Regions from separate parts of the Pseudomonas sp. MDT1-16 genome, predicted to be linked through region 2. Evidence: predicted binding sites of a transcription regulator. Region 2 holds the regulator's gene; each other region holds the start of a gene.
The links. Region 2 encodes sigma-54, which starts transcription at its own class of promoters, with help from an activator protein. Its sites were predicted from a motif close to ANTGGCATNNANNTTGCTNT; they were not measured.

Region 1 (7,605 bases), 1.0 Mb from region 2:
AGCAAGCCACCCAGCACCACCAGGCTGGTCACCGAAGAGTGGTTGGCTTTCAGGAAGGCATCGCTGGGCTGAATGTCGACTTGATAGTCATGGTCGGCGAGCCGCAGCAGCCGGGTCACGGCCAATTCACTGGGGGCCGGTGTGTTGGAAGACTCATAAAGCACTTCGTGCTGATCATCTGTGGATAAGTCGAGGACGCGCACCGAAAGGTAGTCACGGCCCGCCTCCGGCAGCCCGTCCGCGAGCAACTGGCGCATGCTGATCACAGCCATGACATAACCGAACGGTTTCAATCGCGCCGTAGCCGGGCTATTGCGCAGCAGCACCGGCGCGACCAGCAGCACGCCGCGTGCATAGCCCGGCTCGATATTGACCAGATGCATTGGCTGCGATACCGCCATGCTGCCGTGCTGATCGGCCCGTTCAAGGGTGGAACGGCGCAAGGGTTGAGCCAACAAGTCGTAGCCCAGCGGCGCGCCGATTTTGCTTTGGGTCTGACTATAGAGTACCGCCACGTATTCATCACGTTCGGCCGCCAGTTGCAGTTGGCCGTCGGCATTGAGCTCACGCAGGGTGAAGTCGGGTAAACCCTCTGCACGCACCTGGCGTTCAAATTCCGCTCGTTCGGCGCGGGTTATCCGCTTGGCGAAGGAGTAGGCCTGAGTCCGGTGCAGCAGCGGTTGGGTGTAACCGTCGAACTCCTCGCGGGAGACCGAATCGGAATTGGCAAAGAACCGGCGCAGGCCATCGAGACGCTGCTCCTGATCTTCGAAACGTTCTTCGATACGGCTGTAACGTTCACTGGCCAGCAGTTGGAAACGTTGCCGCAATTGATGGTGAAACAGATTCAGCGTCGACCACGCCAGCAATCCCGTGAGAATTGCGCCGACGACCAATACCAGCAGCGCGACCAGCCAGGTCGAGGCATCTTCACTGATAAAACCCAGGATCTTCGGGCGCACGGCGTGCAACGACATAGACGCAACTCAAAACGCCAGGTGCGGGAAAGCCCAATGGCCATGCGTTGAGTTATAGCTATTAGCCATCAATTTGACCAGCACAGAAAGAAGCCAAGAGCCTTTAAAAATCAAGGCTCTGTGGATCCAATCCCTTTGAGTGTCAACGAGCCGTGATTTTCCATGCCCGGTGGATCTTGCCATTACGGGCGAAATCCGGATCGATGGTCTGGGCGGTGATTTCCTCGACCGCGTAACGCTCAGTGAGGTTTTCCTCGAGCTGGAACTTGCGGAAGTTATTGGAGAAATACAACACGCCGCCCGGTGCCAAACGCGCCATGGCCAGATCGATCAATTGCACCTGGTCGCGCTGCACGTCGAAGATCCCTTCCATGCGCTTGGAGTTGGAGAAGGTCGGCGGATCGATGAAGATCAGGTCGTACTCGTCACGGCAGGTGTCGAGCCAGGCCATTACATCGCCCTGCTCCAGACGGTTCTTGTCAGAGAAACCGTTCAGCGACAGGTTGCGACGCGCCCAGTCCAGATAGGTTTTCGACAAGTCGACGCTGGTGGTGCTGCGTGCGCCGCCCTTGGCTGCGTGAACACTGGCGGTCGCGGTGTAGCTATACAGGTTGAGGAAGCGTTTACCGGCCGCCTCTTTCTGGATGCGCATGCGCATCGACCGGTGGTCGAGGAACAGCCCGGTGTCGAGGTAATCCGTGAGGTTCACCAGCAGCTTCACGCCGCCTTCATTGACCTCGACGAACTTGCCCTGTGCCGCTTGGCGTTCGTACTGCTTGGTGCCGCTCTGACGTTCGCGACGCTTGACCACCACGCGGCTCTTGTCGATGTTCAGGGCCTGCGGAATCGCGGCCAGGGCATCGAACATACGCGCCGAGGCTTTTTCCGGATCGATGGATTTCGGCGCGGCGTACTCCTGGACGTGGACCCAATCCTGATACAGGTCGATGGCCATGGAGTATTCCGGCATGTCGGCATCGTAGACGCGGTAGCAGTCGATGCCTTCACGCTTGACCCACTTGCCGAGGGCCTTGAGGTTCTTTTGCAGACGATTGGCAAACATCTGCCCGCCTTCGCTCAAGCGCGGCTGCTCAATCACCACCGGTACCGGTTTGATCGGGTTGCCGTTCTTGTTGTACTTCTCGTACTTGCCGGGGGCTACGTCGTTGTCTGCGACATCGACTTCGGCCTGCTCACGCTCGACCTGACGCTGCTCCGGGGTGCGACGTTCGCCCGTGACGAACTGGTCCGGCGTGACGTTGATCAGCAGCAATTTGCACGGTAAGGCGCCGTTCCAGAACGAATACTGTTTGTGGCTGCGAATGCCCATGCGCTTGCCCAGGTCCGGGGCGCCAGTGAACACCGCCGCTTCCCAGTTCAAGCAGGCCTGACGCAGACGTTCGCCGAGGTTCTGGTAGAGATAGAGCAAGCTCGCTTCGTCACCCAGACGCTCGCCGTACGGCGGGTTGCAGATCACCAGACCTTTCTGGTTCTGGTCCGGACGCGGCTCGAACGTCCCGACTTCGCCCTGGTAGATCTTGATCCACTCGCTCAAGCCGGCACGTTCGACGTTGTTGCGACCCGGTTGAATCAGGCGCGGATCGGCTTCGTAACCGCGAATCCACAGCGGCGGCTTGGCCAGACCGGCAGCGGCACGGGCGGTGGCTTCTTCGTGAAGCTTTTTCCACAGCGCCGGGACGTGACCGAGCCAGGCCGTGAAGCCCCACTGCTCGCGACGCAGGTTCGGCGCCATGTCGGCGGCGATCATCGCCGCTTCCACCAGGAACGTACCGACACCGCACATCGGGTCAGCCAGCGCGCCGCCGTCGGCCGCAATGCGAGGCCAACCGGAACGGATCAGGATCGCTGCCGCGAGGTTTTCCTTCAGCGGCGCCGCGCCCTGCTGCAAGCGATAGCCGCGCTGATGCAGGCTGTGGCCGGAGAGGTCGAGGGACAGAATCGCTTCACCACGGTCCAGGCGCAGGTGAATGCGCAGGTCCGGGTTGAGTTTGTCGATGGATGGGCGGTCGCCCTGCGGTGTGCGCAGTTTGTCGACGATGGCGTCCTTGACCTTTAAGGCACCAAAATGGGTGTTGTCGATGCCCGAGCCGTGACCGCTGAACTCGACGGCCAGGGTGCCGTCGTTGAGCATGTGGTCTTGCCACTCGATATCCAGCACGCCGTGATAGAGGTCTTCAGCGTCCTTCATCGGGAAACGCTTGAGCACCAGCAGCACCCGGTTCGCCAGACGCGACCACAGGCACAGGCGATAAGCGGTTTCCATGGTCGCCATGCCGCGCACGGCAGAGGTGTGCTCACGCGCTTCCTCAAGGCCAAGCCCGATGGCTTCCTCGATGAGCAGGCCTTCAAGGCCTTTTGGGCAAGTGAGGAAGATTTCGAATTGATCGGACATTGGAATTTCAGAGCCTTTGGCTAAGTGAACCGACAACGCATTGCCGGCCCGGTTTTCAATCAGGCGCTTTTCTAAAAGAGCGCCCGCGTGGCACGAAGGTGTGCCGTTCCACCCTTGCTGCTCGGGTTAAAAGAGCTTAGATGCAAAGGCAGATAAAAAAGTTGATGCAACAAAATGTCATAACTCGACCCTTCGTCGAATAGTCCCCCTGCTCAACAGGAGGCATTCTCACTTAGGTGTTCAATACATCCTGCAGCGCAGGGCCGATCATACCGGGGTTTTGCCAATAAACACGGGACAACATCGTGTTACTTATGGCCATACCACCTTAATAGTTACGTCCTTATGACAAAACGATCATTCCCTCGATGTGACGCATTGGTTAGAACTCAACTCAGGTTGACGCCGCAATGACGTCAACACCTTGGCTCGCGACGCCGGCAGCGAGCCCCAACGGCAGGAGTTTTTCTGCCAGACCTCGATTGAGGTCAACGCGATTAATACAGTCAACAAGTGAGGGCAACACCCTATGAGAAGACTTAAGCGTGATCCGTTGGAAAGAGCATTTTTGCGCGGATATCAATATGGCGTTGGTGGCAAATCCCGTGAGCTTTGCCCATTTACTCTACCGTCGGTACGCCAAGCCTGGATTAACGGCTGGCGAGAAGGACGCGGCGACAATTGGGACGGTATGACCGGCACTGCGGGAATCCATAGACTCAACGAACTTCACGCCGTCGGCTAACGCAGGGCACACACTCCGACACGACAATCTGATTATGTAACGACTTACCACGCACGCCCCATCCGGGCGGCGGGCTCCGGCCCAGGGGCTCCTTCGAGGAGCCCTTTTTTATGCCTGCTCCCCACACATTCCCCTGTAGCAGCTGCCGAGCACCGCGAGGCTGCGTTCGGCTGCGAAGCAGTCGTTAAGTCAGGCACTGAGGTCTTACAGGTACACCGCGCATGCTGGTTTTACGACTGCTTCGCAGCCGAACGCAGCCTCGCGGTGCTCGGCAGCTGCTACAAGTCAGCGCAAGGCGGCGATGGCGTCTACAGATTCACGAATCAGCGCCGGGCCTTTATAGATGAAGCCGGAATAGAGCTGCACCAGGCTCGCCCCCGCAGCGATTTTCTCAGCCGCGTGCTTGCCTTCGGTAATGCCACCCACGGCGATGATCGGCAAGCGACCGGCCAACTCTGCCGCCAGCATCTTCACGGTGTGGGTGCTCTTGTCGCGAACCGGTGCGCCGGACAGACCGCCCGCCTCGTCGCCGTGCTCCATGCCTTCAACGCCGACGCGGCTCAGGGTGGTGTTGGTGGCGATCACCGCATCCATCCCGGTTTCGATCAGCGCTTGCGCGACCTGAGCGGTTTCTTCGTCGGTCATGTCCGGCGCAATCTTGATTGCCAGTGGGACATGTTTGCCATGGCGCAGCGCCAGTTCTGCGCGGCGCGTAGCCAGGTCAGCCAACAATTGCTTCAGCGAATCGCCGAACTGCAGGCTACGCAGGCCCGGGGTATTCGGCGAGCTGACGTTGACCGTCACGTAGCTGGCGTGGGCGTAGACCTTGTCCAGACAGATCAGGTAGTCGTCGACCGCCCGCTCAACCGGGGTATCGAAGTTTTTGCCGATATTGATACCCAGCACACCCTTGTACTGGGCCGCCGCCACTCGGGCCAACAGGTGATCGACACCGAGGTTGTTGAACCCCATGCGGTTGATGATCGCCTCGGCTTCCGGCAGACGGAAAATCCGTGGTTTAGGGTTGCCCGGTTGCGGACGTGGCGTAATGGTGCCGATTTCGACAAAACCAAAACCCAGTTGGGCAAACCCGTCGATGGCCGCGCCGTTCTTGTCCAGACCGGCCGCCAGACCTACCGGGTTCGGGAAGTCCAGGCCCATGACGGTCACCGGCATTTTCGCCGGTGCCTTGCACAGCAAGCCGTTGAGGCCCAAACGCCCGCCCGCGCCGATCAGGTCCAGGGACAGATCGTGGGAGGTTTCCGGGGAAAGTTTGAACAACAGCTGACGGGCCAGGGTGTACATGGGCGGCTTTGACTCTGGGCTACGAAAAGTGGCGGCGATTATAGCCGGGCATCGAGGTTGCAGGCGAGGCGCGCGACAAAATCAGTGAGCGATGGCATATGCCTTGCATCGTCACTGACATCAGCACTCATGCCAACGGCGGGATGAGTCGAAAGACAAAGGCGTCGTCACTTGGCCTTGCTCTGGCAAGCAGCCCGGTACGGCGCTTTTTTATGGAAGGTGTTTACAGATGATTGAAGTTCCAGCCAACCCTCTGGCCTGGGTCAACGGCAGCGATGCCCCGGAAAAGACCGAAATCAACCTCGGCTTCATGGCCCTCAGCGACTGCGCCTCCGTGGTGGTCGCGGCCACGCAGGGCTTCGCGCAACCTTATGGCCTGACCCTGAACCTCAAGCGCCAGCCGTCCTGGGCCAGCCTGCGGGACAAACTGGTCAGTGGCGAACTTGACGCCGCCCACAGCCTGTACGGTTTGATCTACGCCGTGCATTTGGGCATCGGCGGTGTCGCGTCGACCGACATGGCGGTGCTCATGGGCCTGAATCAGAATGGCCAGAGCATCAATCTCTCCCATGGCTTACAGGCCTTGGGCGTGACCAGTCCTGAAGCACTCGACCGGCACGTGCACCAAAGTCGCCCAAAACTCACTTTCGCCCAGACATTTCCTACGGGCACTCACGCCATGTGGCTGTATTACTGGCTCGCGAGTCAGGGCATCCATCCGCTGCAGGACGTCAACAGCGTGGTGGTGCCGCCGTCGCAAATGGTCGCGCACCTGCAAGCCGGTCGCATCGATGGTTTCTGCGTCGGCGAGCCATGGTCCGCCAGCGCGGTGCAGCAGAACCTGGGGTTCACCCTGGCCACAACCCAGACCATCTGGCCCGATCATCCAGAAAAAGTCCTCGGTTGCACCCGCGCGTTTGTCGAGCAATACCCCAACACCGCCCGGGCGCTGGTGATGGCGATACTCGAAGCCAGCCGCTTCATCGAACAAAGCACGGAAAATCGCTGCAGCACCGCAAAGCTGATGAGTGCGTCCGAATACCTCGACGCGCCACTCGACTGCATCGCGCCGAGGCTGCTCGGTGACTACGCCGATGGCCTCGGTAATCGTTGGCAGGATCCGCATTCCCTGCGGTTCCATGCGGACGGCGAAGTCAACCTGCCTTACTTGTCCGACGGCATGTGGTTCATGACCCAGTTCCGCCGCTGGGGTTTGTTGCGCGATGACCCGGACTATCTGGGCGTGGCCCGTCAGGTCCAGCAACTAGACTTGTATCGAGAGGCCGCCACGGCGGTGGGTGTCGCCGCCCCGGGTCAGGAAATGCGCAGCAGCCAGTTGATCGACGGCAAGGTCTGGGACGGCTCGGACCCGGCCGGATATGCCCGCAGTTTCAAGCTGCACGCCCTGAGCGACAGCTCGCCCCTTCTCGCCAGCCGCTGACAGGAGACTGCGAATATGTTGCGTATCCTGCTGATCAACGACACCGCGAAGAAAGTCGGTCGCCTGAAGGCGGCGCTGACCGAAGCCGGGTTCGAGGTGATCGATGAGTCGGGCCTGACCATCGATCTGCCTGCGCGCGTCGAAACGGTGCGTCCGGATGTGATTTTGATCGATACCGAGTCACCGAGCCGCGATGTGATGGAGCAAGTGGTGCTCGTGAGCCGCGACCAACCGCGGCCGATTGTGATGTTTACCGATGAACATGACCCCGATGTGATGCGTCAGGCGATCAAGTCCGGGGTCAGTGCCTACATCGTCGAAGGCATCCACGCACAGCGCTTGCAGCCGATTCTCGACGTCGCCATGGCACGTTTTGAAAGCGACCAGGCCCTGCGCGCCCAACTCAACGCCCGCGACCAGCAACTGGCCGAGCGCAAGCGTATCGAACTGGCCAAAGGGCTGTTGATGAAAATGAAGGACTGCAACGAGGAAGAGGCCTACACCTTGATGCGCCGCCAGGCGATGAGCCGGCAGCAGAAGCTGATCCAGGTGGCGGAACAGATCATCGCGATGAGCGAGTTGCTCGGGTAACCGATCTTGAACCTGGCACAAATCTCGCTAGGTAATCACTACAGGTAACCAACGGCGGTTGCCCCACCTACGACAAAGACGTCGCTCACCTCATTTGCCCATGGCGAATCCGGTGGCGGCGTTTTTTTGTTTT
Region 2 (7,605 bases):
AGAAGCACGGGCATGCAAACCCAGTTTGTTGATGATTTCAATTTCCAGAGCAGGCATCGCGGTGTGAATCCTTTAGCTGAGGTCGCGGTGGCGAACCTGGACGTTCTTCAGGGTTTTTTGCAGGGCCTGGCCCAGACGTTCGGTCAGGTAGACGGAGCGGTGATGTCCGCCGGTGCAGCCAATGGCAATGGTGACATAAGCACGGTTGCTGGCGGCGAAGCGTGGCAGCCATTTGAGCAAGTACGTGGAAATGTCCTGGAACATCTCTTCGACATCCGGCTGTGCCGCCAAGTACTCGGCGACCGGTTGATCGAGCCCGGAATGATCGCGCAATTCCGGCTTCCAATAGGGATTGGGCAGGCAACGCACGTCGAACACCAGATCGGCGTCCACCGGCATGCCACGCTTGAAACCAAAAGACTCCACCAGAAACGCAGTACCGGGCTCCGGCTGGTTCAGCAGGCGCAGCTTGATGGTATCGCGCAGCTGATACAGGTTCAGGTTGGTGGTGTTTACTTTGAGATCGGCGAGGTCGGCAATCGGCCCGAGCAGGCTGGTTTCATCGTTGATGGCTTCGGCCAGCGAGCGATTGGCATTGCTCAGAGGGTGACGCCGGCGGGTTTCCGAGAAGCGTTTGAGCAAGGTTTCTTCGTCGGCGTCCAGATAAAGCACATCGCACTGGATATGCCGGCTGCGCACTTCTTCCAGCAGCTCCGGAAAACGCGACAAGTGACTTGGCAAGTTACGCGCATCGATGGATACGGCAACCAGCGGTTGTGCCAGCTCGGTGTGAATCAACGCGCGTTCGGCCAGTTCCGGCAACAGGCCGGCGGGAAGGTTGTCGATGCAGTAGTAGCCGTTGTCCTCGAGAACATCGAGCGCGGTACTTTTACCTGAGCCGGAGCGGCCACTGACGATGATCAAGCGCATGATTACTGACCGTTTTGCTCGTCCAGGACAACCTGATACAAGGCTTCATTGCTCGGGGCGCTGCGCAGTTTTTCGCGCACTTCCTTGCGATCGAGCATGCTGGCGATCTGGCGCAGTAGCTCCAGGTGCGCATCGGTGGCAGCTTGCGGGACCAGCAGAACGAACAGCAGGTCAACCGGGGCACCGTCGATGGCGTCGAAATCGATGGGGGCGTCGAGGTGCATCAAGGCACTGATGGGCGAGTTGCAGCCCTTCAGGCGACAGTGAGGGATGGCGATGCCGTTGCCAAAACCGGTGGAACCGAGTTTTTCACGGGCGACCAGACTCTCGAAGACATCCTGCATCGCCAGATCCGGCACTTCGCGGTGGATAAGGTTGGCAATTTGCTCGAGGGCTTTCTTTTTACTGCCGCCCGGCACGTTCACGAGGGAACGGCCGGGGGTCAGGATGCTTTCAAGTCGGATCATGGGTTGGGAGTGTTAACGACCGGTCGCGCCCTGGAGGAGGCTTTGGGTCTTTTCCTTATGCTTTTTGAGTTGTTTATCCAGCTTGTCGGTCAGTGCGTCGATCGCCGCGTACATGTCGGTATGCTCCGCATTTGCGACCACTTCATTGCCGGGAATATGCAGCGTGGCTTCGATTTTCTGCTTGAGCTTTTCGACCGTCATCGTGACTTGCACGTTGGTGATCTTGTCGAAATGCCTCTCTAATCGTTCGAGTTTTTCGCCGATGTAGGTGCGAAGAGGTTCGGTCACTTCCAGTTGGTGTCCACTGATGTTGACTTGCATACAGCTCTCCTTCGTTGCCAGTGCATAAAGCGGCAGGCAGAAATGCCTGCCACTGGAACGCTGTGGCGTGGCTCTACATCAACCGCTTGCGTTCGCTCGAAGGCGCGATCCCGAGGGATTCGCGGTACTTGGCGACGGTGCGGCGAGCCACCTGAATGCCTTGTGCCTCCAGTAAACCAGCGATCTTGCTGTCACTCAACGGCTTTTTCTGATTTTCCGCGGCAACCAGTTTTTTGATGATCGCGCGGATCGCCGTAGACGAGCATTCACCGCCCTCAGAGGTGCTGACGTGACTGGAGAAAAAGTATTTCAGTTCATATATGCCCCGTGGGGTATGCATGAATTTCTGCGTGGTCACCCGAGAAATCGTCGATTCGTGCATGCCCACCGCTTCGGCGATGTCATGCAGGACCAGCGGTTTCATGGCTTCGTCACCGTATTCAAGAAAGCCGCGCTGATGCTCGACGATCTGAGTGGCTACTTTCATCAGGGTTTCGTTGCGGCTTTGCAGGCTCTTGATGAACCAGCGGGCCTCTTGCAACTGATTGCGCATGAAGGTGTTGTCGGCGCTGGTGTCGGCGCGGCGCACGAAACCGGCGTATTGAGCATTGACCCGCAGTCGTGGCACGGATTCCTGGTTCAGTTCCACCAGCCAGCGCTCGTTGTCCTTGCGTACGATCACGTCGGGAACGACGTATTCGGCTTCGCTGGACTCGATCTGCGAGCCTGGGCGCGGGTTGAGGCTCTGGACCAGTTCAATCACTTGGCGCAGTTCATCTTCCTTGAGCTTCATGCGACGCATCAGCTGGCTGTAATCGCGGCTGCCGAGCAGGTCGATGTAATCGGTGACCAGGCGTTTGGCCTCCACCAGCCAAGGGGTCTTGGCGGACAACTGACGCAATTGCAGCAGCAGGCATTCGCCCAGGTTGCGGGCGCCGATGCCAGCGGGTTCGAATTGCTGGATGCGGTGCAGGACGGCTTCGATTTCGTCCAGTTCGATGTCCAGTTCCGGATCGAAGGCTTCGAGAATCTCCTCGAGGGTTTCGTCCAGGTAGCCCTGATTGTTGATGCAGTCGATCAGGGTCACGGCAATCAGGCGATCAGTGTCGGACATCGGTGCCAGGTTCAGTTGCCACAGCAGGTGGCTTTGCAGGCTTTCGCCGGCCGATGTACGGGTGGTGAAATCCCACTCGTCGTCATCGTTACTCGGCAGGCTGCTGGCGCTGGTCTGGTAGACGTCTTCCCACGCGGTGTCGACAGGCAGCTCGTTGGGAATGCGCTCGTTCCAGTCACCTTCCTCGAGGTTGTCCACCGTCGGGGCGGTTTCCTGGTAGGAGGGTTCCGAAACATCGGCGTTGGGTGGCTGTTCCGCTTTGTCGGCCAAGGGGTCGGCGTTATCGAAGTCGTCGCCTTCTTCCTGGCGTTCGAGCATCGGATTGGACTCCAGGGCCTCCTGGATTTCCTGTTGCAGGTCCAGGGTCGACAATTGGAGCAGGCGGATGGCCTGTTGCAGCTGCGGTGTCATCGTCAGCTGCTGGCCCATTCTCAAGACTAGCGATGGTTTCATGGCAGGGGCTTAACACCTTATTCGCCGGCGCACATGCGCCATCCACTACAGGGCGCCGGAGCGCCAAACATAAGCAAATTATATGCCTGAAACTGCAACGTTTGCCTAGAGCGCTGTAACAATAAAAAAGTATTCATTTTTATCGAGACAAGCGTTCGGTCGACTAGCCAGGCACCTTAGTGCTTACAGGCGGAATTCATGGCCCAGGTACACTTCCTTGACCAGATCGTTGGCCAGGATGGTGGCAGAGTCACCTTCAGCTATCAGCTGGCCATCGTTGACGATGTAGGCGGTTTCGCAGATATCCAGGGTTTCACGAACGTTGTGGTCAGTGATCAGCACACCAATGCCCTTGGCCTTGAGGTGATAGATGATCTGCTTGATGTCGCCCACCGAAATCGGGTCCACGCCGGCGAATGGTTCGTCGAGGAGGATGAATTTCGGGTTGGTGGCCAGTGCCCTGGCGATTTCCACACGGCGGCGTTCACCCCCGGACAGACTCATGCCGAGGTTGTCGCGGATGTGGCTGATGTGGAATTCCTGCAGCAGGCTTTCCAGCTCTTTGCGACGACCGGTCTTGTCGAGCTCCTTGCGGGTCTCGAGGATTGCCATGATGTTGTCAGCTACCGAGAGTTTGCGGAAGATCGATGCTTCTTGCGGAAGATAGCCGATACCGGCCTTTGCACGACCGTGCATAGGCTGGTGGCTGACATCCAGATCGTCAATCAGTACGCGGCCCTGATCGGCTTGTACCAGACCGACAATCATGTAGAAGCAGGTGGTCTTGCCGGCGCCATTGGGGCCTAGCAGGCCGACGATCTGACCGCTGTCGATGGACAGGCTGACGTCGCGCACGACCTGACGGCTCTTGTAGCTCTTGGCCAGATGCTGAGCTTTCAGAGTTGCCATTACGGGGCCTTTTGCTCTTCGGTTTTCTTTTTCGGCTGGATCACCATGTCGATCCGCGGACGCGACTCGGTGACCTTGCTGCCCGTAGCGCGACCGGCGCTGGCGAGCTTTTTGTTGGTGTCATAGACGATTTTCTCGCCTTGGGTCACGTTGCCGTCCTTGTCGATGACCTTGGCGCGGTCGATCAGCACGACACGGTCTTGCGAGGCGTGGTACTGGATAGTGACGCCATAGCCTTGAACCGGCTTTGTATCGCCTGCTGTTTGCAGTTGCTCGAAGTAGGCGAGGTTGCCCACCGAAGTCACTACGTCGATATCGCCGGCTGGGGTGCGGGTCATCGTCACAGTATTGCCGGTGACCTTCATCGAGCCCTGGGTGATGATCACGTCACCTTTATAGGTGGCAATGCCGTTCTTGTCGTCCAGTTGGGCGTCGTCCGCCTGGATGCGGATAGGCTGCTGTTGATCGTCCGGCAGAGCCCAGGCGCTCACGCTTCCCAGTGCTGCGCTCAGGCCGAGCAAAATAGGGAGGGTTTTAACGAGCCTCATACTGTCCTCTTACGTTCGATAGCAGGTGTATCCTGCTTTCTTTCAAATACGCCTTCATTCCCTTGCCAGTCGAGACACCACCAGCGCCGTCGATTCTAACGGGTTGATCGGTCTGCGCATATTGCTGTTGCGGGAACACTGTCATGCGGGTGGTGGTAATCAGCGTCTTGCGGTTTTTCTCGTCGAAACGCGTGATGCGCACCGAGTCGATCAGTTCGACCTGAGTGCCATCCGGATTGACTTCGCCACGTTCGCTCTGGACGTGCCAGGGGAATTGGGTGCCGCGGAATAGGTTCAGATCCGGATTGGTCAACAGCGTCACTTCGGTCGCCTTCAGGTGTTCAACCTTGTCGGACGTCATTTCGTATTGCAGTTTACCGTCCGGCAGGTACTGCACGCTGTGGGCGTTGACCGCGTAATAGTCGATCGCGGTTTCATCGACCTTTGCCACGGGCTGGTCGAGGAAGCGTTCCGGGCTGATGTTCCAGTAGCCGACCGCCGCGAATATCGCTGCGATGCAACCGAATACCAGGATTTTGCGAATCTTTTTACTCAGCATAGTTGGCTCACAGGTACGCGGCGTTGGCCGCATCGAGGCGGCCTTGGGCGCGCAGGATCAATTCGCAGAATTCGCGAGCGGCACCCTCGCCACCACGAGCCTGGGTGATGCCGTGGGCGTGTTCACGGACGAAACTGGCGGCGTTGGCCACCGCCATGCCCAGGCCGACGCGGCGAATCACCGGCAGGTCCGGCAGGTCGTCGCCGAGATAGGCGACTTGCTCATAGCTTAGGTTGAGTTGGGCAAGAAGCTCGTCGAGCACCACCAGTTTGTCTTCGCGCCCCTGGTACAGGTGTGGAATGCCGAGGTTCTTCGCTCGTCGCTCGACCACCGGGGTCTTGCGGCCGCTGATGATAGCGGTCTGCACGCCGGCTGCCATCAACATCTTGATGCCTTGGCCGTCGAGGGTGTTGAAGGTCTTGAATTCGCTGCCGTCTTCAAGGAAGTACAGGCGTCCGTCGGTCAGTACGCCATCGACGTCGAAAATCGCCAGCTTGATGTTCTTGCCGCGTTGCAACAGGTCGGTGCTCATCACATTACTCCTGCTCGCAGCAGATCGGACAGGTTGAAGGCGCCGATCGGACGGTCCTCCTTGTCCACCACCACCAGCGCGTTGATTCGATGGTCTTCCATGATTTTCAGAGCCTCGGCCGCGAGCATCTCGGGACGGGCAGTCTTGCCGTGAACGGTCATGACCTCGTCGATGGTCGCGTGATGGATATCGATGGCACGGTCCAGGGTGCGGCGCAGGTCGCCGTCGGTGAAGATCCCGGCGAGTTTGCCATCGGCTTCGAGGATCGCCGTCATGCCCAGGCCCTTTCGGGTCATTTCCATCAATGCGTCCTTGAGCAGAGTGCCGCGTTGAACGTGTGGCAGCTCTTGCCCAGCGTGCATGACGTTTTCCACTTTCAGCAGCAGGCGTCGGCCAAGCGCGCCACCGGGGTGGGAAAAGGCGAAATCTTCAGCGGTAAAGCCGCGGGCTTCCAGCAGCGCAACGGCCAGGGCGTCGCCCATGACCAGCGCGGCAGTGGTCGACGAGGTCGGTGCCAGGTTAAGCGGGCAGGCTTCGTGCTCGACGCGCACGTTGAGGTTGACCTCGGCAGCCTTCGCCAGTGGTGATTCAGGGTTGCCGGTCATGCTGATCAATTGAATGCCCAGACGCTTGATCAGTGGCAGCAGGGTAACGATTTCATGGGTGGAGCCGGAGTTCGACAGCGCCAGGATGATGTCGTCGCGGGTGATCATGCCCATGTCGCCGTGGCTGGCTTCGGCCGGGTGCACGAAAAAGGCCGTGGTGCCGGTGCTGGCCAGGGTGGCGGCGATCTTGTTGCCGATGTGCCCGGATTTGCCCATGCCGACCACGACCACGCGGCCTTTGCTGGCCAGAATCATCTCGCAAGCGCGTACGAAATCTGCGTCGATACGGGGCAGCAAGCCTTGTACGGCTTCCAGTTCGAGGCGGATGGTGCGTTGAGCAGATTGAATCAGGTCGCTGGATTGGCTCATGTCAGAAATCGTATAGCCTGATGAAAAGGCGGCGATTATAACGGTAATGATCGAAACCCTCACGCAAGTTCGTCGCGCTTTGTCATTCCCTGTTACCGAATACCCCTCAATAGAAGCTTTTGCCCTGTCATGTTGCTGAACATGGCCCGGCTTGGGCCTTGGGCGCTTGGCCTTTGCAGTGATATAGTTCGCCGCCAGTTCGGCCTGCCCGGGAGGTATGTGCTTTCGTCAGAAAGTCAGGCGTCCGAGTGAGAGGCTGCATCGCAAGGAGTTTAGATGAGTGCCGATAAAGCCTACGCGGTCGAGCTGAAGGGACTGACCTTCAAGCGCGGTGCGCGCAGCATTTTCAATAACGTCGATATACGTATCCCGCGCGGCAAGGTCACCGGCATCATGGGGCCTTCCGGGTGTGGCAAGACTACGCTGTTGCGGCTGATGGGCGCACAGTTGCGGCCCACCAAAGGCGAAGTCTGGGTCAACGGGCAGAACCTGCCGAAGCTGTCGCGCAGTGATCTATTCGATGCGCGCAAGCACATGGGCGTGCTTTTTCAGAGTGGTGCACTGTTCACCGATCTCGACGTGTTCGAGAACGTCGCCTTTCCGCTACGCGTTCATACCGAACTGCCGGAAGAAATGATCCGGGACATTGTCCTGCTCAAATTGCAGGCCGTGGGCTTGCGTGGCGCCATCGACCTGATGCCTGACGAGTTGTCCGGCGGCATGAAGCGTCGTGTCGCTCTGGCCCGGGCGATTGCCCTCGATCCGCAAATCCTCATGTATGACGAGCCCTTTGTCGGC
Region 3 (7,605 bases), 970 kb from region 2:
TGGATGCTCGCCCGCACCTGATCTTCGTAGTGATAGGTGGTCTCGTGGCTAATGGAAAGTCTCATGCAGCCTCCAGGTAGGAACTGTGTATGGCGTTACCCAGCTGGCGCACCAGCGGGATGAACTCGGTCAGCCAGGCGTGCAGGCCTTCGTCGAGAATTTCGGTGATACCGGTGTAGCGCAAGCGTGCGTCTATTTCCGCGGCCAGGCGTTGCGCAGGACGACCGTTGGCCCCCGGCAGTTGGGCGAGGATCTGGTCAATTTCTTCGGTGCAGGCGCGCAGGGAACGCGGGACATCGGCCCGCAACAGCAGCATTTCTGCCACATGCCGGGCGCCGGGGGCGTCGCGGTAGATTTCGGTGTAGGCCTCGAAAGAGGACAACGCCCTTAGCAAAGCACTCCACTGGTAGTACGCGTGCGCCGTGCCATCGCTGACCGCTTCGGCCTGATCGCCGGCCATTTCGTAGCGGGCATCCAGCAGGCGCAACGTGTTGTCAGCCCTTTCGATAAACGTCCCCAGACGAATGAAGCGGAACGCGTCGTTACGCATGATGGTGCCGTAGGATGCGCCGCGAAACAGGTGGGAACGTTCCTTGATCCACTCGCAGAAACGGCTCATGCCGTAGCGACTCAACCCCTGATCGGCTATCCCGCGAATTTCCAGCCAGGTGGCATTGATGTTTTCCCACATGTCGGCGGTGATTCGCCCACGTACCGCATGGGCACTGGCCCGCGCGGCGCCGAGGCAGCTGTAGATACTCGCCGGGTTGGCCGCGTCCAGGGCGAAGAAATGCAGCAGCCGTTCGGCGTGCAATTCGCCGTGGCGCTCCAGGTAATCGTCCAGGGTGCCGGTAATCAGCAATGGCATGGCAAGTTCATGCAGGCCATCACCACGGCCATCCTGCGGCATCAGCGACAGCGAATAACTGATGTCGAGCATCCGTGCGAGGTTTTCCGCCCGCTCCAGGTAACGCGACATCCAATACAAATCCGAGGCAGTTCTACTTAACATGGCTGGCGTCCTTCAATCCTCAACCACCCAGGTGTCCTTGGTTCCGCCACCCTGGGACGAATTCACCACCAGAGAGCCTTCGCGCAGGGCAACACGGGTCAAACCGCCGGGCACAACCCGGGTTTCGCGGCCAGACAATACAAACGGACGCAGGTCGATGTGGCGTGGAGCGATGCCGTTTTCGACAAAGGTCGGACAGGTCGACAGTGACAGCGTCGGTTGCGCGATGTACGCATGGGGCTTGGCTTTGATCCGCGCGCGGAAAGACTCGATTTCCGCCGCCGTCGCCGCCGGCCCCACCAGCATGCCGTAACCGCCGGAGCCCTGGGTTTCCTTGACCACCAACTCTGGAAGATTGGCCAGTACGTGGGAAAGTTCGGAGGGATTACGACACTGCCACGTCGGCACGTTTTTCAGAATCGGCTCTTCATCCAGGTAGAAACGGATCATGTCCGTGACGAATGGATACACCGACTTGTCATCCGCGACCCCGGTACCGATAGCATTCGCCAGCACGACGTTGCCGGAGCGGTACGACGACAGCAGCCCTGGAACGCCGAGCATCGAGTCCGGGTTGAACGCCAGCGGATCGAGGAACGCATCGTCGAGGCGACGGTAGATCACGTCGACGGCTTTCGGCCCGTCCGTGGTGCGCATGAAGACCTTGTCGTCCCGCACGAACAGATCCGCGCCTTCCACCAGCTCAACGCCCATTTCCCGCGCCAGGAATGCATGCTCGAAAAACGCGCTGTTGAAACGGCCCGGCGTCAGCACCACCACGCTGGGGTTATCGATCGGGCTGGAGCTTTTCAGGGTATCGAGCAACAGGTTCGGATAATGGTCGATGGGGGCAATGCGTTGCGCCGCGAACAATTCGGGGAACAGGCGCATCATCATCTTGCGGTCTTCGAGCATGTAGCTGACGCCGCTCGGTGTACGAAGATTGTCTTCGAGCACGTAGTACGTGCCGTCGCCATCGCGTACCAGATCGACACCGGAGATGTGGGAATAGATATCCCGGTGCAGATCGAGCCCTTGCATCGCCAACTGGTATTGCTCGTTGGCCAGCACTTGCTCGGCCGGGATGATGCCGGCCTTGATGATGCGCTGCTCGTGATAGAGGTCGGCGAGGAACATGTTCAACGCCTTGACCCGCTGAATGCAGCCGCGCTCGACGACTCGCCATTCACTGGCGGGGATGCTGCGGGGGATGGTGTCGAAGGGAATCAGGCGCTCTGTCCCTTGCTCATCACCATAGAGCGTGAACGTAATCCCGGCGCGATGAAATAACAGATCGGCCTCGCGTCGCCGTTGTGCCAAAAGTTCGTCAGGCGTTTCGGCCAGCCAACGGGCAAACTCACGATAATGCGGGCGGACCTGGCCGCCGGCATCGTACATCTCATCAAAATAGGTGCGGATCATGCCGTACTCCTTGTCACCCGGACATCTGGGCTTCGCAAAGCCCGTGCCATCGGCATAAACGCTTTGATATCAATCAGTTGGATAATCGCACTGCACGCACCGCACCAATCCTGTGCGGTAAATGCCCGCACCTGATCGCCCCCGCTTCATTGCGAAGCAATGTTGTCGTCTATCTCCAGCATAGCCAGCGTTGATTTCACTGCTCGGGAGTCGATGCGGATAATCCGCGCATTCGCTGGAAAACTGATCGTTCTTCCCTTTAGCCGCCTGCTCAGGCGGCTTTTTTGTGCCGGATTCTTGTTTCAGGGTTTTGCCAGGTACGTTTTCTGCCCCGCGAAAACGAAAACGGCCAACCCTGAGGTCAGCCGTTGCTGAGTGTTGTTACTGTTCATAAGGTTATGCGAGTAGCCCTCGTACCTCCTGCTTGACGCCCCATCCTTCGATGATGCCGCCCAAAGGCTCGACCACCGCCTCGAAATCCTGCTCAAAGTCGCCGATGCCGTCATAAGTGGCGTACATCACTTTGCTCAGTTCCAGGTACCACGCGCCGTCGTCGCGCACGCTGATTTGTGCATTCAAGGATTCACCACAGTAATGCCCCGCCGCCCTGCGCGCCCGCTCCTCGTCCGGGAAAATGGCGTAGAACTCGATGGGATGAAATCGTGAAAAGTCAAAACCGCCTTCTTTCATGCGGCGCAACACGCTGCTGCTGATGTCTTCTTGATAGGCTGTGCTCATGAAACGTCCCCCTCAGACTGATGGATAGACTTTCCGTATTCCCGGCACTCGCCACCGAATGGGGCGAGCGATGCGGCAACAACATTGCCGGTGGGAAGCAAGCATGTAGCTGACAAGACCAGACCTTAGCGATCCGTTCGCTGATCTCGCTTGCAGAGTAGCCCCAAGAGAGAGCCGCTGCCAAGGCCTGGTTGTGAATGTGACAACGTGAGTGTCAGACGGGAGTAATGCTGAGGATTTCAATGCTGTTCTGGGTTTTCAGACTTTTGACAGTCGGATCATCGGCGCGCCCTTCCAGATCGTTGAGGTCCAGTTCGGCAGCCACAGGCAGACGCCGGGCGCGAATGAGTTTCGCGGCTTGCTCGTTGTTCGGGCATTCATCGCTCTCGAACACCTCGTCAACTTGCTCACCGTGATCATCAACGAAAGTGACTTTCCACTTTTGCATCGGTGCCTCCTCGATAAAACCCGCGGATGGGTTTACCACTATCTCGACCTTGTACCCCGGCCAATCGTTCAACCGGACCCTCTCTCTATAAGTGAAGCATGAAAAAAGGGTCGCCTCCGACGTGTTTTACACCGGGGCGACCCTTTCCGACCTGCGTGCCATTAGTCGTTGCTAGGTTTGTTCACAGCCTGCAGGACGTATTGCGGCAAGGCGAAGGCGCCGATGTGGATTTCCGGGTTGTAGTAGCGGGTGATGATGCCGCTGCCGGCGTAACGCTGCTGCAGGGTTTCGCGGGACAACTTGCGATAGGCGGTATTCGTCGCGCCCCAGGCGAAGGTCATGGCGCCGCCGATGTAGGTCGGCACGGCCGCCTGATAGAAGTGCCAGTCCGGGAACAGACTGCGCAGGCGCCCCGCGGTGGTTTTGACTTCTTCGATTTGCATGAACGGCGTGCCGTTCTGGGTCACCAGAATGCCGCCTTCGTTCAGGCAGCGACGGCAGGCCTGGTAGAAGTTTTCCGAGAACAGCACTTCACCCGGGCCAATCGGGTCGATGGAATCGGAAATGATCACGTCGAATTTTTCGGTGGTGGTGGCGACGAAACGCATGCCGTCGTCGATCACCAGGTTCAGTCGTGGATCATTGAACGCACCCTTGGAGTGGTTCGGCAGGTACTCCTTGCACATGTCGACCACAGTGCCGTCGATCTCGACCATAGTGATGTGCTCGATGCTGCGGTGCTTGGCCACTTCACGCAGCATGCCGCCGTCGCCACCACCGATGATCAGCACGCGCTTGGCGGTGCCGTGCGCCAGGATCGGCACGTGGGTGAGCATCTCGTGGTAGATGAATTCATCGGCTTCGGTGGTCTGGATCACGCCGTCCAGCGCCATCACCCGGCCCATGCGCGGGTTTTCGAAAATCACCAGGTGTTGGTGTTCGGTGCGCACTTCGTGCAGCAGTTTTTCCATGCGAAAACGCTGGCCGTAGCCTTCGTAGAGGGTTTCCAGGTATTCGCTGGTTGGTGAGTTGCTCATGGGAAGTGCTCCGATGAATGCGGTGCCAACGGACGGTTACCCGCCCATGAGGGTCAATCGATCACCTCGATTGCCCGGGAAGGCGCGAATTCTACGTCGCGGAATATGACAGGTCGAACCTTGGTCAAGACGTGATCATTCGGATATCCACAGGGGAAATGTGTCGGCCTTGAGTGCGTGCTCAGATTCGCACGTTTCCCCGTGGCCCGGCGATGGCCCAGATGATCAGCCCCAGGACCGGCAGCAACAGGATCAACAGCACCCAGACGATTTTCATCCCGGTGGTGGCGCCACTTTTCAGTACGTTGATGATGGCCCAGATGTCCAGGGCAAGAATAATCAGGCCAATCAGACCGTTGAACGTGGAACCCATGGTGACGCTCCCTAAGAGTGGTATGCACTCTTAGGATAGCCGGCCATTGCGAGGGTTCCGTTTTATTAGCGCCTTGTTGGCTTCAGACGTGGATCGCCACTTTCAGGGCTTCCAGGGAGGGTCCGGCAGCAATACCGACTTTGGCGCACAACTCGAGCACGCGCGGCACGTCGTTGCCGTAGACCAGCACCGCTTGCAGTTGGTCGTCGAGCAACTGACTGAAGTTCATCAGCACGTAGCCGCCGTTTTCCTTGTTCATGCTGCTCATCTGCACCTGAATGCGATTGAGCGCGGTCAGGGCTTCGGTCTTGGCCAGTTGCTTGGGTTTAATGTTGAAATCAACGCCAGGCCCGAACGAGGCGACGATCTGGGCGAACAGGTCCATGTAGGTGTCAGACTGGAACAGCACGGTTTCCGGCAGGCTGCCCACGACCACCCACTCACCCAGCGGAATCGGGAACGTGTCGTCGTAGTTGATGTCCGGATTGGCCGTCAGAAAAGCCTCGGGATTGGCGTAGGCCTGGGACGCTTCGTCAGCGACTTTCAGGATTTCGTCATCGCTCATGCACCCGGCGCTTATTTTGCTGATGAGTTCGACGAGTGCGGCTTTCATGGGGCGGAATCCTGTAGCGAGGGAATTTTGAAGCCACGAAGGATAGCGCATTACGCCCCGCATTTCCTGTGCGCGAGCAGGGTCGGGATTGTTGACACACATCAAAGTCTGACGCACTGAGTAGCGGCAAAATACTGGCACCTTGCCGAAACTGTTTCCGCTATCAGAGAAGACCTCCATGGGTGCCTGGCTTAGCAATATCTCACTGAAATACAAATTCTGGGCGGTCAACGCCGTCGCCTTTGTCACGACCTTGTTGCTGGTGATCTATGCCGTGCAACTCGAACAACAGGCCCGCAGCCATGCCTCCCAGGCATCGGCACAAGCCCAGGCGCGACTGCTCGGCGCCTGGCCCGCCGGGCAACCTCTACCCAAAGCCGATAACGTGCTGACTTACAGTCGCGGGCAGGCACCGTTGCTGAACGGGCAGCCGGCACTGGACCTGGCCGATACCAACGGCTGGGTCGGGATCAATGCCATGCCGCTGTTTGGCGACAACCCGTTGATGGGCGCCGAAGTGTTTACGCGCACGGATGGCAATCAGGTCGCGGTGATTGCCCATGGCCCGAGCCTGACCCAAGTATTTGGTGAGCGTTTTCCCAACTATGCAGTGGCGGTAGCGATCCTGATGCTGGCGATGCTCGGCGCTTCGCAGTTATTGATCCGCTTCCTGCTCAGCCAGCTCAATACGTTGAAGGACGTCATGCTTCACGTCGAGAAAACCGGTGACCTGTCGGCCCGTGTGCCGCTGGCCTGCACTGACGAAGTCGGGCAGATGGCCAATGCCTTCAACGCCATGCAGGCCGGTTACCAGCGGGTGGTCAACACCGTTGCCAGCACCGCCCGGCAACTGGATATCGGCGCAGCGCGGATGGCGTCGAGCATGAACGAGGTGCGTCACGGCATGCTCGGCCAGCAAAGCGAAACCGATCAGGCCGCCACGGCGATCAACGAAATGACCGCCACGGTCCATCACATTGCCCAGCACGCCGGCGCCACTCGCGACCTCTCGCAAACCGCCGACACCCTGGCCGGCAGCGGGCAGCAAGTGGTGAGTCGGGTGCAGAAGTCGATTGCCGGGTTGTCCAGCGGGGTGCAGCAGACTGCCGAGATGATTCAGCGTCTGGCCGAGGACAGTCAGAAGATCAACAGTGTGGTCAGTGTGATTCACAGCATTGCCGAGCAGACCAATCTACTGGCCCTGAATGCGGCCATCGAAGCGGCCCGTGCCGGTGAAATGGGTCGCGGCTTTGCGGTGGTCGCTGATGAAGTGCGCAACCTGGCCAAGCGTGTCCAGACGTCCACCGACGAGATCACAATCATGGTTTCGGCGATGCAGGCCGGGACTCGGGACGCAGTGGACTTCATGCAGGAAAGCTCGTTCAAGGCCGACGATTGCGTGCAGCAGGCTCAGGAGGCCGGCGCAGCGTTGGCGGAAATCACCAGCGCAGTGGCGCAGATGCGCGAAAGCAATACGCAGATCGCCGTGGCCGCCGAGCAGCAGAGCCACGTGGCGGAGGAGATGAACCGGTCGATCGTGAGCATTCGGGATGTGACCGAGACCACTGTGCAGCAGACTGTGAATTCGGCGACCACCAGTCATGAATTGGCGGCGTTGGCCGGGGAATTGAGCAAGGCTATCGGGCAGCTCAAACTTTGACGGCCCCTTCGCGGGCAAGCCTCGCTCCTACAGGATTGATGTCGATCACAAATTATCGCCACGACTCAATTCTGTAGGAGCGAGGCTTGCCCGCGATGGCGTCAGACCGGTCAACATCAAATTTGACCATGACACCTATCACTTCGATAGCCAACCTTGATTCGCCGCCCGTAAGTGCCACGCCTATTCTTCAATCATGTGTTCAACATGGATCGAGGAGTACCATCATGGGCAAACGTCACCCCAACCTGCCCGCCTGGCAATGGCGAGCGTACCCGAACAATCACCAGCACCCGACCAAT

Region 1: the regulator sigma-54 is predicted to act here: its motif matches at 5,531-5,550, upstream of ACYZT3_RS10265 (CmpA/NrtA family ABC transporter substrate-binding protein).
Region 3: the regulator sigma-54 is predicted to act here: its motif matches at 2,466-2,485, upstream of ACYZT3_RS09985 (circularly permuted type 2 ATP-grasp protein).

Annotation. Positions count from the first base shown of each region.
Region 1 covers NZ_CM142717.1:2,287,484-2,295,088, reverse strand. Annotated here, with positions in the region: gene ACYZT3_RS10285 (sensor domain-containing diguanylate cyclase) at 1-977, opposite strand, end outside; gene rlmKL (bifunctional 23S rRNA (guanine(2069)-N(7))-methyltransferase RlmK/23S rRNA (guanine(2445)-N(2))-methyltransferase RlmL) at 1,120-3,390, opposite strand; gene rmf (ribosome modulation factor) at 3,920-4,135, shown strand; gene ACYZT3_RS10270 (quinone-dependent dihydroorotate dehydrogenase) at 4,421-5,440, opposite strand; gene ACYZT3_RS10265 (CmpA/NrtA family ABC transporter substrate-binding protein) at 5,670-6,881, shown strand; gene ACYZT3_RS10260 (ANTAR domain-containing response regulator) at 6,897-7,472, shown strand.
Region 2 covers NZ_CM142717.1:1,244,825-1,252,429, forward strand. Annotated here, with positions in the region: gene ACYZT3_RS05490 (HPr family phosphocarrier protein) at 1-57, opposite strand, end outside; gene rapZ (RNase adapter RapZ) at 73-930, opposite strand; gene ptsN (PTS IIA-like nitrogen regulatory protein PtsN) at 933-1,397, opposite strand; gene hpf (ribosome hibernation-promoting factor, HPF/YfiA family) at 1,410-1,718, opposite strand; gene ACYZT3_RS05510 (RNA polymerase factor sigma-54) at 1,792-3,285, opposite strand; gene lptB (LPS export ABC transporter ATP-binding protein) at 3,469-4,194, opposite strand; gene lptA (lipopolysaccharide transport periplasmic protein LptA) at 4,194-4,742, opposite strand; gene lptC (LPS export ABC transporter periplasmic protein LptC) at 4,729-5,301, opposite strand; gene ACYZT3_RS05530 (KdsC family phosphatase) at 5,309-5,833, opposite strand; gene ACYZT3_RS05535 (KpsF/GutQ family sugar-phosphate isomerase) at 5,833-6,807, opposite strand; gene ACYZT3_RS05540 (ATP-binding cassette domain-containing protein) at 7,084-7,605, shown strand, end outside.
Region 3 covers NZ_CM142717.1:2,219,088-2,226,692, reverse strand. Annotated here, with positions in the region: gene ACYZT3_RS09995 (transglutaminase family protein) at 1-65, opposite strand, end outside; gene ACYZT3_RS09990 (alpha-E domain-containing protein) at 62-1,012, opposite strand; gene ACYZT3_RS09985 (circularly permuted type 2 ATP-grasp protein) at 1,025-2,434, opposite strand; gene ACYZT3_RS09980 (ribonuclease E inhibitor RraB) at 2,831-3,172, opposite strand; gene ACYZT3_RS09975 (hypothetical protein) at 3,387-3,620, opposite strand; gene speE (polyamine aminopropyltransferase) at 3,782-4,657, opposite strand; gene ACYZT3_RS09965 (PLDc N-terminal domain-containing protein) at 4,839-5,030, opposite strand; gene ACYZT3_RS09960 (hypothetical protein) at 5,113-5,643, opposite strand; gene ACYZT3_RS09955 (methyl-accepting chemotaxis protein) at 5,822-7,303, shown strand; partial or broken gene ACYZT3_RS09950 (Mpo1-like protein) at 7,531-7,605, shown strand, end outside.